3 linked regions of the Vreelandella piezotolerans genome follow. The protein of the gene in region 1 interacts with the protein of each later gene in a pairwise test. Links are inferred from orthologs where the notes say so. Each region holds a gene or a part of one and is shown in the gene's direction. Other genes may lie near its edges.

Evidence for each region.
Region 2: the proteins of rlmN (region 1) and ftsZ interact in binary tests that used the Escherichia coli proteins (3 or more experiments, as listed by UniProt). The link is inferred for Vreelandella piezotolerans from one-to-one orthologs.
Region 3: the proteins of rlmN (region 1) and malT interact in binary tests that used the Escherichia coli proteins (3 or more experiments, as listed by UniProt). The link is inferred for Vreelandella piezotolerans from one-to-one orthologs.

The regions. Positions count from the first base shown.
Region 1 is NZ_CP048602.1:688,235-693,154, reverse strand. Bases 1-2,941 are described here. They hold rlmN (dual-specificity RNA methyltransferase RlmN), read left to right. Parts: upstream 1-849; coding sequence 850-2,034; downstream 2,035-2,941. Other genes in these bases: GYM47_RS03200 (RodZ domain-containing protein), read left to right, coding at 2,925-2,941; pilW (type IV pilus biogenesis/stability protein PilW), read left to right, coding at 2,150-2,884; ndk (nucleoside-diphosphate kinase), read left to right, coding at 342-767; GYM47_RS03220 (HesB/IscA family protein), read left to right, coding at 1-164. Also shown: more of GYM47_RS03200, read left to right, coding at 2,942-3,917; ispG (flavodoxin-dependent (E)-4-hydroxy-3-methylbut-2-enyl-diphosphate synthase), read left to right, coding at 3,926-4,920.
Region 2 is NZ_CP048602.1:2,294,544-2,299,385, reverse strand. Bases 1,090-3,952 are described here. They hold ftsZ (cell division protein FtsZ), read left to right. Parts: upstream 1,090-1,860; coding sequence 1,861-3,045; downstream 3,046-3,952. Other genes in these bases: lpxC (UDP-3-O-acyl-N-acetylglucosamine deacetylase), read left to right, coding at 3,202-3,952; ftsA (cell division protein FtsA), read left to right, coding at 1,090-1,826. In the rest of the region: GYM47_RS10575 (cell division protein FtsQ/DivIB), read left to right, coding at 1-222; more of ftsA, read left to right, coding at 537-1,089; more of lpxC, read left to right, coding at 3,953-4,113; GYM47_RS10555 (DUF721 domain-containing protein), read right to left, coding at 4,226-4,696. UniProt on the Escherichia coli protein: Essential cell division protein that forms a contractile ring structure (Z ring) at the future cell division site. The regulation of the ring assembly controls the timing and the location of cell division.
Region 3 is NZ_CP048602.1:1,504,348-1,509,580, forward strand. What follows is about bases 1,191-4,444. They hold malT (HTH-type transcriptional regulator MalT), read left to right. Parts: upstream 1,191-1,538; coding sequence 1,539-4,244; downstream 4,245-4,444. Other genes in these bases: GYM47_RS06915 (carbohydrate porin), read left to right, coding at 1,191-1,380; GYM47_RS06925 (alpha-amylase family glycosyl hydrolase), read left to right, coding at 4,392-4,444. Outside these bases: more of GYM47_RS06915, read left to right, coding at 1-1,190; more of GYM47_RS06925, read left to right, coding at 4,445-5,233. UniProt on the Escherichia coli protein: Positively regulates the transcription of the maltose regulon whose gene products are responsible for uptake and catabolism of malto-oligosaccharides.

The DNA.
Region 1 (4,920 bases):
GGTTCGAGGCACATGGTGCCAGCGTGTATGTCGCTCCCGAGGCGCTCGAAATGCTCGACGGCAGCGAAGTGGACTACGTCAACGAAGGCTTGAACCGCTTTTTCCGCTTCAACAACCCCAATGTCAAAGATCAGTGCGGCTGCGGTGAAAGCTTCACGGTCTAAGCCGCACGTTAAAGACCTAGCGTATATCACCGGTATTCATCCCCACCGGGAGGCGCTATAATCGCGGCCACTCGGCAGCCGGTGAAGTAGGCGGCATTGGCCGACCCTTTTTTCCTGCGCCGCCTCGGCTTTCCGAGGCGGCAATTTCTGCTTTATCCCTTTTGAGGAGATTTCTGCATGGCGACTGAACGTACTCTTTCCATCATCAAGCCCGATGCCGTTGCTAAAAATGCCATTGGCGACATCATCGCGCGCTTCGAAAAAGCCGGCCTGAAGGTCGTTGCCGCCAAAATGATGCACCTCTCCGAAGAGAAGGCTGGTGGCTTCTACGCCGAGCACAAAGAGCGCCCCTTCTTCAAAGACCTGGTCGGCTTCATGACCTCCGGTCCGGTCGTGGTACAGGTATTGGAAGGTGAAGGCGCCATTGCCAAAAACCGTGAGTTGATGGGCGCCACCAACCCGAAAGAAGCGGCTCCAGGCACCATCCGTGCCGACTTTGCGGAAACAATTGACGCCAACGCTGTCCATGGCTCTGATTCTCCGGAAAGCGCCGAGCGCGAAATTAGCTACTTCTTCGGTAACGACGAAATCTGCCCGCGCTAAATCAAGCGCTGCCGTTTCAACCTTCGTTGCCGGCCATTTTTGCGGGGGCTTTGCCCCCGCCTCTTCCTGAACGCTGACCGCCATGACCACCACCGTAGCTCAACACACGCCTGCCACTCGTACGACGCCGGACAACACCACGGCCGAACACCCAGCACCCGCTCGCCAGAACCTACTGGGACTCTCCCGCGAGCAGATGGAAGCGTTCTTTTTGTCGATCGGCGAAAAGAAATTTCGCGCCACGCAGGTCATGAAATGGATGCATCAGGAGGGCATCGACGACTTTACGGCGATGACCAACCTGTCGAAGGCCCTGCGCGACAAGCTCTCCCAGGTGGCCGAAATCCGCGGTCCAGGCGTCGTCTACGAAGGCACGTCTAGCGACGGCACGCGTAAATGGGTGTTAGAGGTAGAAGATGGCAGCTACGTCGAGACGGTGCTCATTCCTGCCGAAAACGGTAAGCGCCGCACGCTATGCGTCTCTTCCCAGGTGGGCTGCTCACTGGACTGCAGCTTCTGCTCGACCGGTAAACAGGGCTTTCAGCGTAATTTGACCGCCGCCGAGATCATCGGCCAAGTGTGGGTCGCCCAACGCAGCGTTGGCCCACGCCGTGATACCGCCAATCGCCCGGTGACCAACGTGGTCATGATGGGCATGGGCGAACCGCTGCTCAATTTCGATAACGTCGTGCCAGCCATGAAGCTGATGCTCGACGATAACGGTTACGGACTCTCCAAGCGCCGCGTCACGCTCTCCACTTCCGGCGTGGTGCCGATGATGGACAAACTGGGCGACGAACTGGATGTGAGCCTTGCCATCTCGCTACACGCCTCCACCGATGAGCTGCGCAACGAGCTGGTGCCGATCAACCGTAAGTACAACATACGTGCGCTGCTGGACGCCTGCCACCGCTACCTGGCCAAGTGCCCCGATAATCGTCAGGTCACCATCGAATACACGTTGATCAAAGACGTCAACGATCAGCAGGAACACGCTGAACAGCTCGCGGCACTGCTCAAGGAGCTGCCGTGCAAGATCAACCTGATTCCGTTCAACCCGTTCCCTCATTCAGGGTACGAGAAGCCGTCACGCAACCAAGTGATGCGCTTTCAACAGTGGCTCTACGATTTGGAGTACAACGCCACCGTACGAACCACCCGAGGCGATGATATCGACGCCGCCTGTGGCCAGCTGGTGGGCCGCGTGAAGGATCGTACCAAGCGCAGCGCACGCTACATTCAGTCTGTACAGCTCGACGCTGACTGACCGCTGTCGTCTTGACTTCCAACCGACACAGCGCTTTGATGGACACGTTTTTTGCCGGGCGCTTGGCAATCGCCCGCTGTATGGCAATGGTTCAACCCGACACAAGAGGGCGTAGATGATCGGTCACCGCAGGCGCATTATTTCCATCAGGATGCCCATGCTGTCCGTGCTTGCTGGCAGCCTGCTGCTAGCGGGTTGCGCCACCTCTGGTCAGGCCGTTCGCAGCGATGCCAATCCCGCTGCGGTAGAGGCGTATACCCAGCTTGGCGTCGCCTACTTAGAGCGTGATAACCTGACACGTGCCCTGAATGCCCTCGACCGCGCTTTGGAGCTAAACCCACGTCATCCCGAGGCACTTCAAGCCCTTGCGCTGGTCTACCAGCAGCAGGGAGAGAGCGAGCTTGCCAACCGTTATTTCGAACAAGCGCTAGATGCCGAGCCATCGTTCACCCGCGCACGTAACAACTACGCCGCGTTTTTGTACCAGCAGGAACAGTTTCCACAAGCCTGCGAACAGTTAGAAAGGGCATCCCAAGATGCCCAGTACGCCAATCGCGCCCAGCTATTCACCAACTTAGGGCAGTGCTATTTGGCCATCGACGAATTGGATAAGGCGCGCGAACGTTTGCAGCGCGCGCAAAGCATCGACCCGCGCAACCCCCGCGGGTATTTAATGTTAGCCGAACTCGAAATTTCACAGGGCAATTATGATCAGGCCTGGGCGCCGCTGCAGAACTACTTGCAGCTGGCAGGCCCCGACCCAGCAGCACTGGAACTGGCGATCGATGTCGCCCTCGCCCGCGGTGACGACGCCGCGGCCACCGACTACCAGCGCTTGCTCAACCGCTGATCAACGCTCTGATCACCACATTATTGAAGGATGCTCAGCCATGAGCGACACACAGTTACACGATAGCGTTACTCCAGCCCCCAGCACAGCAACCCCTGGTGAGTTGCTCTCGCGTCAACGCGAATCGCTTGGTGTTCCGTTAGCGGATGCCGCCCGCGCCCTCAACCTGCGCCCCGCCGTGGTGGATGGCCTAGAGCGCGATCACTACGAAGAGATTCCCGTCGCCGCCTATCGTCGCGGCTACCTTCGCGCCTATGCCAAATACCTGGGCATGGACGACCGCATGGTGCTCGACGCTTACCAAGCGCGCCATGGCACCAGCGATGCCGATCGCAAAGTAGCGCCAGTTGCCGTCACCAAGCCCCCCTCCAAGGTAGGTGCCTGGCTTTTCAAATTGGTCACCCTGTTGGTGATTGCGGGGTTGATTGCCGTGACGGTCGCTTGGTGGCAGAGCCGCGGCGGCAGCGAGCCGCCGAGCATTGGTACCTCTTCCACGATGGAAGATAACGAAGCGCCGATCAGCGAGCCAGCCCCCGAGCCCACGCCAGTCGCCACGCCGGTGATCACGCCCGAGCCTGCCGTCACGCAAGAGCCGACTAACGACACCGCTAGCGATGCCTCGCCTGACAGCGATCTCAGCGATGCGGCCACCGCACCGTTGGCGAGCAATGACGAGCCCGCACAGGCAAGCGATGAAACGCCTGCCGACCAAACGGCCGAGACCGAGGCCGCCGTCGAAGCCACCAACGCGCCTGAGGAAACCGTGGCCGAGGCGGCTCCCGCCGCCAACCCTAACCTGCTCGAACTGACGTTCAACGAGCAATCCTGGACCGAGATTTTCGATGCCAACAACCAGCGCGTGTTCGTCGGCCTGCAAAACCCCGGCACCACCGCCAGCGTTGAGGGCGAACCGCCTTTTCGTTTAACCGTTGGCAACGCCACTGGCGTGGAGCTGCGTTACCAAGGTGAGTTAGTCGACCTTGCCGAGCGCGCCGGTGCCAATAACGTTGCCCGCTTTACCCTGGGAGAGTGACCCGTCTTATGCACGCCCCTTCTCCGATCAAACGCCGCCCGTCACGCCAAATTCACGTTGGCAACGTCGCGGTGGGCGGTGATGCACCGATTTCAGTGCAAAGCATGACCAACACCAACACGCTGGACGTCGAGGCCACTGTCGGACAGATCCAGCAATTGGAAAAAGCCGGGGCGGATATCGTCCGCGTCTCGGTGCCCGATATGGATGCCGCAGAGGCCTTCGGCAAGATCAAGCAGCGCGTGGCCGTGCCGTTGGTGGCCGATATCCACTTCGATTACAAGATCGCGCTACGGGTCGCCGAGCTGGGCGTGGACTGTCTGCGCATCAACCCCGGCAATATTGGCCGGGAAGACCGCGTGCGCGCGGTGGTGAGCGCCGCCCGAGACCACGGCATTCCGATCCGTATCGGCGTGAACGCGGGGTCGCTGGAGAAAGACCTGCAAAAGAAGTATGGCGAACCCACGCCTGCGGCGCTGGTCGAGTCGGCGATGCGCCATATCGACCACCTGGATCGTCTCGATTTCCAAGAATTCAAAGTCAGCGTCAAAGCATCGGACGTGTTCATGGCCGTGGCCGCCTATCGCGACCTGGCAAACCGCATCGAGCAGCCGCTGCACCTGGGCATTACCGAAGCGGGCGGCCTGCGCTCGGGCACGGTGAAATCGTCCATTGGCCTGGGCATGCTGCTGATGGACGGTATCGGCGACACGATTCGCGTCTCGCTGGCCGCCGACCCGGTAGAAGAGATCAAGGTCGGGTTCGACATGCTCAAGAGCCTGAAGTTGCGCGCCAAGGGAATCAACTTCATTGCTTGCCCGAGCTGCTCGCGGCAGAACTTTGACGTCATCAGCACCATGAACCAGCTCGAAGAGCGGCTTGAAGACGTGATGACACCGCTGGACGTCTCGGTGATTGGCTGTGTGGTCAACGGCCCTGGCGAAGCCAAGGAGACCGATATCGGCCTCACCGGCGGCTCGCCTGCCAATTTGGTCTATATCGA
Region 2 (4,842 bases), 1.6 Mb from region 1 along the record:
GGAGCTTGGCGTTTGCAGCTATCCAGTGGTGCCTGGGTCATGCTGGGTCGCCGCCAGCACGGCGAGCGTTTAGCGAGATTGTCAGCCTCATGGCAGCGCGAGCTGGCGAATGTCAGTGATCATATTCGTTACATCGATTTGCGTTACCCTAACGGAGTAGCGGTCGCTTGGCATGGAGAAACAGAGTTTCAGGAAAATGAGTCCACTCCCAGTGCAGAGTAACGTTCGATGACAATGTGCAAAAAGCGGGTAAAGGTGAGTGATCGCCAACGCTGAAAAAGCCGCAAATGGGGTTTAAATTGCGGCTAAAGCCAATTATCGTGGGTACGGACTAGTCGTATAGCGTCTATTGTTTCTATACTATGTGTCGAGCGGAGCTGTGGGTCTGTTTTTATTATCCAGTCAGCGGTTAACCCGCATCAGCGAGTTTCAAGTTTAACGTTACTAATTTTAATTTGGCGGAAGCTCTTTTTTGCTCAGGCAAATAATGTACCCGCCGTATTCATTAAAACAATGGCAAGGAGATTTACCGACTCATGGCAGGCTCACCCAACGCATCCAATATGGTTGTCGGGCTGGACATTGGAACGTCCAAGGTCGTCGCAATAGTCGGTCAACCCACCGATGACGGTGGAATTGAAATTGCCGGTATCGGTTCTCATCCGTCGCGCGGCATGAAGCGTGGTGTCGTCATCAACATCGAATCAACGGTTCAGTCGATTCAACGTGCTGTCGAAGAGGCGGAGTTGATGGCAGGTTGCGATATCCACTCGGTGTATGTGGGTGTGGCGGGCAGTCATATTAGCTCGATGAACTCCGATGGCGTAGTGGCCATTAAAGAGCGTGAAGTGACGCCGTCCGATATCGACCGGGTGATCGATTCTGCTCGCGCGCGGGCGATCTCCGAAGGCCAACGCGTACTGCACGTATTGCCTCAGGAGTTCTCGATCGACGCCCAAGGGGGCATCCGAGAGCCGCTGGGCATGTCGGGCGTTCGTCTGGAAGCGCAAGTGCATTTGGTCACGGCAGCCCTCAACGCCGTCCAGAATATCGAGAAGTGCGTACGACGCTGTGGTTTGGATGTCGACGCGATCATTCTCGAACAGCTGGCGTCGAGTATGGCCGTGCTGACCGAAGACGAGCGAGAGCTCGGGGTGTGCATGGTCGATATTGGTGGCGGCACGACCGATATGGCGATTTTCAGCGAAGGTGCCATTCGTCATACGGCGGTGATTCCCATTGCCGGTGATCAAGTCACTAACGATATTGCTATGGCGTTACGTACCCCGACGCAGCACGCTGAAGAGATCAAAGTGAAGTATGCTTGCGCGCTAACCCAGTTAGCGGCAAGTGATGAGATGATCAAGGTTCCCAGTGTCGGTGATCGTCCGGCCAGAGATCTGTCACGCCAAGCGCTGGCAGAGGTGGTCGAGCCGCGTTACGAAGAGCTGTTTACCTTGGTAAGAGACGAATTACGCCGCAGCGGCTATGAAGATATGGTGGCTGCGGGTGTGGTGCTCACCGGCGGCACTTCGCGCATGGAGGGTGTAAGCGAGCTGGCAGAAGAGATATTTCACATGCCGGTTCGTATTGCCTGCCCGCAAAATGTCAGAGGCTTGGCAGATGTGGTTCGCAATCCTATCTATGCGACGGGCGTTGGTTTGCTGCATTATGCACTGCAGGAAACGCGTCATGGGCAAGGCCTAGAAAGCCACGGGGGAGGCGTTGCGGCCCATAAAGGGCGTAACGAATTAGCCCGGCGTGATATCAAGGATGGCCATTCGGCGCTGGCAAGAATCAAAGGCTGGTTCAAAGGAAATTTCTGATAGGGCCGCAAGCGCGGTTCAGGAGACGGGGCTTATGTTCGAATTGGTAGATAACGCACCCTCGAGCAGTGCGGTCATCAAAGTAGTGGGCGTTGGCGGCGGTGGCGGTAACGCTGTCAACCATATGGTCGAAAGCAACATCGAAGGCGTCGAGTTCATTTGCGCCAACACCGATGCTCAGGCCCTCAAGCGCGTATCGGCAAAGACGGTGCTGCAGTTGGGTGGTGAAATCACCAAAGGGCTCGGGGCAGGTGCTAACCCTGAAGTAGGGCGGCAGGCGGCCATGGAAGACCGTGAGCGCATTGCCGAACTGCTGAGCGGCGCCGACATGGTCTTCATTACGGCAGGTATGGGCGGCGGCACCGGCACTGGCGGGGCGCCCGTCGTAGCGCAAGTCGCCAAAGAGCTTGGCATTTTGACGGTGGCCGTGGTGACACGCCCCTTCCCCTTCGAAGGGCCCAAGCGAATGCGTGCGGCAGAAGAGGGAATGAAAGAGCTCTCCGAGCATGTCGACTCGTTGATCACTATTCCCAACGAAAAGCTGCTGTCGGTCCTAGGCAAGAACGCCACGCTGCTGACGGCGTTCAGCGCAGCCAACGATGTGCTGCTGGGCGCGGTGCAGGGTATTGCAGAGCTGATCACCAGCCCAGGGATCATCAACGTGGACTTTGCCGATGTGCGCACCGTCATGTCAGAAATGGGCATGGCCATGATGGGGACCGGCGGCGCTACGGGGGAAAACCGCGCCCGTGAAGCCGCTGAAAAAGCCATTCGCAGCCCGCTACTCGAGGATATCGATCTTCATGGCGCGCGCGGTATTCTGGTCAACATTACCGCAGGCCCGGATCTTTCCATCGGCGAATTCAACGATGTGGGTGCAACGGTCCAAGAATTTGCATCTCAAGAGGCGACCATCGTGGTGGGTACCTCCATCGATATGGAAATGTCCGATGAGCTGCGCGTTACGGTGGTGGCGGCCGGACTGGATGGTAGCAAAGCCAAGGCGACGGCGGCGCGAGAACCGGCTCGTCGCTCTGCGGCGGAAGCCGGTGGTTCCGATTATCGTAAATTGCAGCAACCCACTGTCATGCGCCAGCAAGCCACGGCACGCGCCGAAGCTCCCGATGCAGCGCCAAAGCCGCGTGCTGAAAAGCGTCGTGCAGCGGATGCCGACGACTACTTGGATATCCCCGCGTTCCTGCGTCGTCAAGCGGATTAACCCCCGCCATCGGGTTCATTGCAGCAGCAAACGAGAGTTTTATTGGTTAAAACGCTCGTTTGCTGTTAAAGTGAACACTGTTTGATAACTTTCTTCCTTTGCGGATCCTGTAGCAGCTTGCTGCAAGCCGCCGTCATTAGAGCTTGACCACTACCCATGATCAGACAACGCACACTACAAAACGTCATTCGCGCCACTGGAGTGGGTCTGCACTCCGGCAAAAAAGTCCATATGGCTTTGCGTCCGGCACCGGCCAACACCGGCATTGTGTTTGTCAGAACCGATCTGGATCCCGTGGTACATGTGCCTGCCCGTGCCGAACTGGTTGAAGACACCACGCTGTGCACGGCGCTCTCTTATGAAGGTGTCAAAGTCGCGACCGTCGAGCACCTTATGTCCGCCTTTGCGGGCTTGGGCATCGATAATGCCTACGTCGATATCAGTGCCCCGGAAGTGCCCATCATGGATGGTAGCGCCAGCCCATTTGTCTTTTTGATTCAGTCTGCGGGCATTTTGGAGCAAGAGGCGGCCAAGAAATTCATTCGCATCAAGCGCCGCATTGGTGTGACCGATGGTGATAAAGAAGCCACTTTTTTGCCTCACCAAGGTTTTAAAGTGTCGTTTGCCATCGATTTCGACCATCCGGTTTTCGAGCAGCAGAAGCAAACTGCGCTGATCGACTTTTCGACCACGTCGTTCGTCAAAGAAGTCTCCCGTGCGCGAACTTTTGGCTTCATGCGCGATCTCGAGTACCTTCGCTCCAACAATTTGGCTCTTGGGGGCAGCCTCGAGAATGCGATCGTTGTTGATGATTACCGTATCGTCAATGAAGGTGGCCTGCGCTATGAAGATGAGTTCGTCAAACACAAGGTGCTAGATGCCATCGGTGACCTGTATCAGTTGGGCTATAGTTTGATTGGCGAATTCCGCGGCGTGAAATCAGGCCATGCGCTCAATAACCAGCTGTGCCGTGAGCTAATGGCTCAGCCTGATGCCTATGAAATTGTCACGTTCGAAGAAGAGAAAGCCGTGGCACCCATCTCTTATGCGGCTCCAGCGATGGCGTAATTCGTCAAAATAAAAATGTCTGGGGCGTTGAGTTGAAAACGTGACATGGCTCCCCATCTATAAAGCACTGCTTCGGCGGTGCTTTTTGCGTGTAAGGGGAGGCGCTTTTAAATTACGTTTTGGTGTCTTTCGGGCGAGCGTGAGAGGCCAGGCGCTCTAGGGCATGTTTGAGGCTGAGGCTGTCAGCGTCTTTGGCGCATTCGGCCAGGGTTTTGCCCGCACTGTCGGAAAGCGTTCGCGTGAAGCGTCTGGGTGACTCGATGGGGCGTACGGGGCGCACTTTAAGGGTGAACCCTGTCACTCCCTCAAAGCCAGGGAGCTGGTGAAGCAGCGATAACAGGCGAGATTGTTCGTAGCGTAGCCACGTCAGCCAGCTCGCTTGCCCGCTGATGAGGGTCAAGCGCCCATTGCTAAAACCGCCTACGAAAATATGTTCACGCATCTCTTCGGGTAAATGAGCACGGAGATGCCGCTGTGCTTGATCGATCAAGCGTGATTGTCGCATGAGCTGGCCGACGCCGCCTGACTTGGTTAGCAGTTGGGCAATGGGCTGTGCGCGAGAACGCTTAACCTTTATACTCATCAACTTGATTCCTAGGGTGTTGCGAGTGGCGTCGTACTGGTTACTACGTGCATCACCTGTGATTGACCGCCAATAGACAGAGCCTAACACGCTCAGGAGCCAGTCCACAGCATGTCATCAACGTCAGAGATCGAATCCGCTTCGCT
Region 3 (5,233 bases), 820 kb from region 1 along the record:
GAGCGCCGCGCCGAGCTAGCCGAGCAAGGTCGCGGAACCGCGCCTGCATCCAGCGCCCCGGCTGCGGCGACTACCAATGCCGATATCGAAGAGCGCCTGGCCCGCGTCGAACGCCAGGCCAGCGGCGAAGAGGGCTTTTCGTTTAACGTTTACGCCCGATCTGGCCTGCTGATTGGTGAAGATGGCAAAAGTGCACCGGGTGGCCCGTACCTAACGCCCGCCGGTGGTAACGGTGGGGCGGTGGGGCGTTTGGGCAACGAGCCGGACACCTACTCTGAAGCGATCCTGAACTACCGCATGCAGTTCGATAACGGCGCCAAAGCCCGCTACACCACCATGCTGGCCCATGGCACCAACTCCAGCAACGACTGGGTGGGCGATGACACCAACCTGAACGTGCGTCAGGTGTACGCAGAGTTCAGCGATTTGCCGAGCTTTACAGGGGCCTTCGAGAACGCCTCGATCTGGGCGGGTAAGCGCTTCGATCGCAATAACTTCGACATTCACTGGCTTGACAGCGACGTGGTCTTTCTCGCCGGTACCGGTGGTGGTGTGTACGACGTGCAGCTGGCGGAGAACTGGAAAACCAACTTCTCGCTCTATGGTCGCAGCTTCAGCGACTTCCCGGTCGTCAACCGTGAAAACCCCGGTTTGGACGGCGAAAACAGCGATACCGACAACCTTGTCCTGACCTCCAACAACTACTTCGGTAACTGGCAGGTGATGGTCAACGGCATGTCCGCTGCCGATAACGACGAGCGCGACATCGGCGTCGGCCAAACCGCTGCCGATACCGGTTGGCACACCATGGTGGCCTACCACGGTGATAGCTTCTTTGGGTTGGGCGACGGTAACTTCAAGGCCGCCGTACTGCACGGCCAAGGCCTGGGTGCCGAGGTGAAAGGCTTGGGTAGCAACGGCGACTTGACCGATGATGCCAGCGCAACGCGCCTTGCCCTCTACGGCACGACCTACATTGCCCCGCAGTGGCGCATTGCGCCGGCCATCCTGGCGGAAACCAGCGACGACCGTTTTGCTAGTGGCGATAGCTATGATTGGGCCACGCTGAACGTTCGCCTGGCGAACGAAATCAACCAAAACTTCGAAATGCAGTACGAAGCCAGCTACCAGTGGATGGACTTCGAACCGCAGGGTTACAGCGGCCGCAATGCGGTGGACGGCGACTACATGAAGTTCACTATCGCCCCGACCTTCAAGCCGGAAGTGGGCGGGTTCTGGAAGCGTCCTGAAATCCGTCTGTTCACCACCTACAGCGACTGGGATGAGAGCCTGAATAGCTACGGTGCCAGCTCGCTGGGCAGCGACGGCTTCACAGGTGGTGAGTTCACCTTCGGTGTCCAAACCGAAGTATGGTTCTAGGGGAGTACCGCTCGCTAGCAAGACTGCTTTCGATCTCATGGCGGCATGAGCGCCATCTGCCCATGCCGGTTGCCCGCGACTCGTCGCGGGCTTTTTATTGTCCAAATAAGTAGCCTAAGTCATAGACGAGGACGTTGGTAGACACATAGGAGAGGGCCATGCCGCTGCTACAAGAAAAGCTTACCGCACCGACGTTGCCACTGGGCGTCGTGGCAAGGCCGCGCCTCAATGATGCCTTTGCATTGAACGAGCGCGTGCGCCTGCTTCTCGTTCAAGCCCCGTCGGGCTACGGAAAGACCACGCTACTGGCAGAACGCCTACCCGCCCTGGAGCAAGACGCCGCTTGGCTGCGCCTGGACCAGCGCGACAATCGGCCCGAGCGCTTTTTACGCTACTGGCAAGCCGCCATCGATACGCTGTTACGTGAGGATGCGCCGCTGTCGCCTTTGTCTGAGGCGGCGGACTGCGTGGAGCAGCTAGAGCGCTGGCTGGGCGAGCTGCCGAAGCAGCGGACGGCTTGTCGGCTGGTCGTGGATGAGTTCGAGCACCTGACGCACCCCGATATTCTGGCGGGGCTTGCCCACTGGCTGCGTCATCAGCCGCCCTGGCTGACCCTGACCCTAGCCAGTCGCTCCCGGCCTGCGCTGGGCCTTGCCAGCCTGCGGCTGCGGGGCGAACTCGAAGAGATCGATCTAAGCGCCCTGGCCTTCGATAGCGAAGAGGCGCAAACCCTCTGCGCCGAGCAGCTCAGTTTTCCGCCTACTCGGGTGAGCCTGGAGCGGGCGCTGCGCCGCAGCGGCGGCTGGGTGATGGCCCTGAACTGGCTGGTGGAGCGTACGACGACTCGCGCCGGATTCGATGCGCTGGTCGAGCGGCTAAACGGCGGTCATCCCGATTTTGTGGCCTGGTTCGATGAACGGCTGGCCGAGGCGCTGCCCCCTGAGGAGCGAGAGCTACTACTGCAGCTCGGTGTGCTGGAGCGCTTCTCACCTGAATTGATGGCGCGCCTGCTGGAGGGCGAGCGGCTTACCCAGCGGCTCGATGCCTTCGAGCAAGCGGGGCTATTCATCGAGCGGCCCGACCCCCACGCCCAGTGGTACCGCTTTCAACGGCTGTTCGGGGAGTACCTGCGCCACCGCCGCCACGAGCTTAGCTTGGCCACCCAGCGCACCCTGCACCAGCGGGCCAGCCAAGCCTGGCTGGCACTCAACGACCCGATCATGGCGTTGCGCCAAGCCATTTTGGCGGAATCGCCCGAGGAGGTGGCCAGTCTACTGGTCGCGCAAGGGCCAGCGCTGTTGGCCAGCGGGGCCTACGCGCTGCTGGCTCAAGGGCTTGGGCTGCTGGGGGAGCCGCAAATCTCGACACGCCCAGAGCTGGCGCTGCTCTACGGCTGGGTCTCCCATGCGCAGTTCCAGTTCGATATCACCGCACGAGTCATCCAATGGATCGAAGCGCAGCTGGAGGCCCCAGAGTGGCAGCGGCTGACGGCCGAGTTTGCCACCCTGCGCGCCCAATTAGCGATCAATCAGGGCAACGCCGAGCGCGCTGCGCCGCTCGCTGAACAGGCGCTGGCCGTGCCCGCCCGCTATTTAGCCTCCACCCCGCTGACCGCGACCGCCATCTTGAGCGAGGCGCGTTTCGTGCTGGGCTATCTGGACGAGTCGCTGCAACGGGTGCGCGAGGTGGAGCGTCTGGCACGCCAGCGAGAGGATCACCAGCTACTGCTGTGGTCATTCTGCCATCAGTCGGAAACGCTGGTGGCCCAGGGGCGCTTGCAGGCCGCTTACGATATTCAAGAGCGCGCTTTTGCCCTTCTGGAGCGGGCAGAGCTCGAGCACCTGCCCGTGGCGGAGTTTCTCTACCGGATTCGCAGCCAGGTGCTTTGGGAGTGGCACCGCCTGGATGAAGCCGAGCAGGCCGCGCTCAAAGGCATTGCCGTGCTCGACAACCAGGGCGAGCGCTGGACGCTGCAGTGCCACATTCAACTGGCCAAAATTGCCCAGAGCCGTGGCGATCAGGCTCAGTGCGCTGACCATATTCGGCGGCTGCGTAAAATCCTGGCCGAAGGCGATTACCATATCGACTGGGTCGCCAATGCCCACGCCACGCTGCTGGCCTGGTGGCACTCCACGCAAGACCTCGACGCTGTGGAGCGCTGGCGTCAGGAAGCGCCCGCGCCCATCACCGAAGGGGCCACCAACCACTTTGCCCAATGCAACGTACGCAATCACGCTCGGGCGCTTACGCTGCTGGGCCGCTTTGATGAGGCCCGCGCGCTGCTGGAAGCACTCGAAGTCCATACTCAAAGACTTGGGCTGGTCACCGATGCCAACCGCAACCAGCTCTGCCTCGCGGCCGCTGCGTGGTCGGCTGGCCAGGAGGAGCAAGCCCGGCACCATATGCATCAAGCGCTCAGTTTGGCGTCTCGCACGGCGTTGATAGGCAGCTTTTTGCGCATGGGCAAACCGCTGGGAGATCTGCTGTCGGGCTTATTGACGGACGGCACGCTATCAGCCTTGGAGCAGGCGAGGGCAGAGCGGCTGCTGGCGCTGGCGGGTCAGCAGAAAGACTTTGGAAGCGCCCGACGCTTGATATTGGACGAAACGGTGATCGCGGATATCGTCGCAAGACCTGACGTGCCGGAGCTGATTCGCACCTCGCCGCTCACCCGACGCGAATGGCAAATCCTGGGGTTGATCCACGCCGGGCTCTCCAATGAGCAGATTGCCGAACAGCTCTCGGTGGCGCCGACGACCATCAAGACCCATATCCGCAGCCTTTACCAAAAGCAGAACATTCGCCGCCGAGACGAAGCCATTGCGCTGGCAGGGCAACTCATGGCGCATATTCAGGGGGAGTGAGGCGCCGTGTGACCACTCCTCCCCACGCCTACGCCTGATGCGTCCAGTGGGGGAGGATTCTATCAAGCGGCGTAGCCTGCATCATGCCAGCCATAGGTGATGACTCAACGATTTGAGACACCGTCGGTAATAACAAGGATAAGGACCATGATGCAGACACCTTCTACTTCTCACTACGTTGGCAGCCAAGGAGCCGACTGGTGGCGCGGCGCGGTGATTTACCAAATCTACCCGCGTAGCTTTATGGACAGTCACGGCGACGGCATTGGCGATTTGAAAGGGGTGATCGACAAGCTCGACTACATCGCTTCATTAAACGTCGATGCGATTTGGCTGTCGCCGTTTTTTACCTCGCCGATGAAAGATTTCGGCTACGACATCAGCAACTACCGCGATGTCGACCCCATGTTCGGCACGCTGGAAGACTTCGACCGCCTGGTCGAAGCGGCCCACGCGCGGGGGCTGAAAGTGACGATCGATCAGGTGATGTCCCACACCTCCGACCAGCACGTGTGGTTCGAAGAGAGCCGCCAAAGCCGCGACAACCCCAAAGCCGACTGGTACGTATGGGCCGATCCCAAACCCGACGGCGCGCCGCCCACCAACTGGCAGTCGGTATTCGGCGGCAGCGCCTGGCAGTGGGATACCCGCCGCTGCCAGTACTACCTGCATAACTTCTTGGCCAGCCAGCCGGATCTTAACTTCCGCACCCCTGCGGTGGTCGACGCCATGCTGGAAGAGGTGCGCTTCTGGTTGGAGCGCGGCGTGGATGGCTTCCGGCTGGATGCGGTGAACTTCTGCACCCACGGCGAGTTAAAAGACAACCCGCCGCGCCAGGAAGTTACCGAGAGCTTCCTGGGCGTTCGCCCCGACAACCCCTACGGCTATCAGCTCCACCAATACGACAAAACCCAGCCGGAAAATCTGGTGTTTCTGGAGCGGCTGCGGGCGCTGCTGGATGAGTACCCCGGCACCACGAGCGTAGGTGA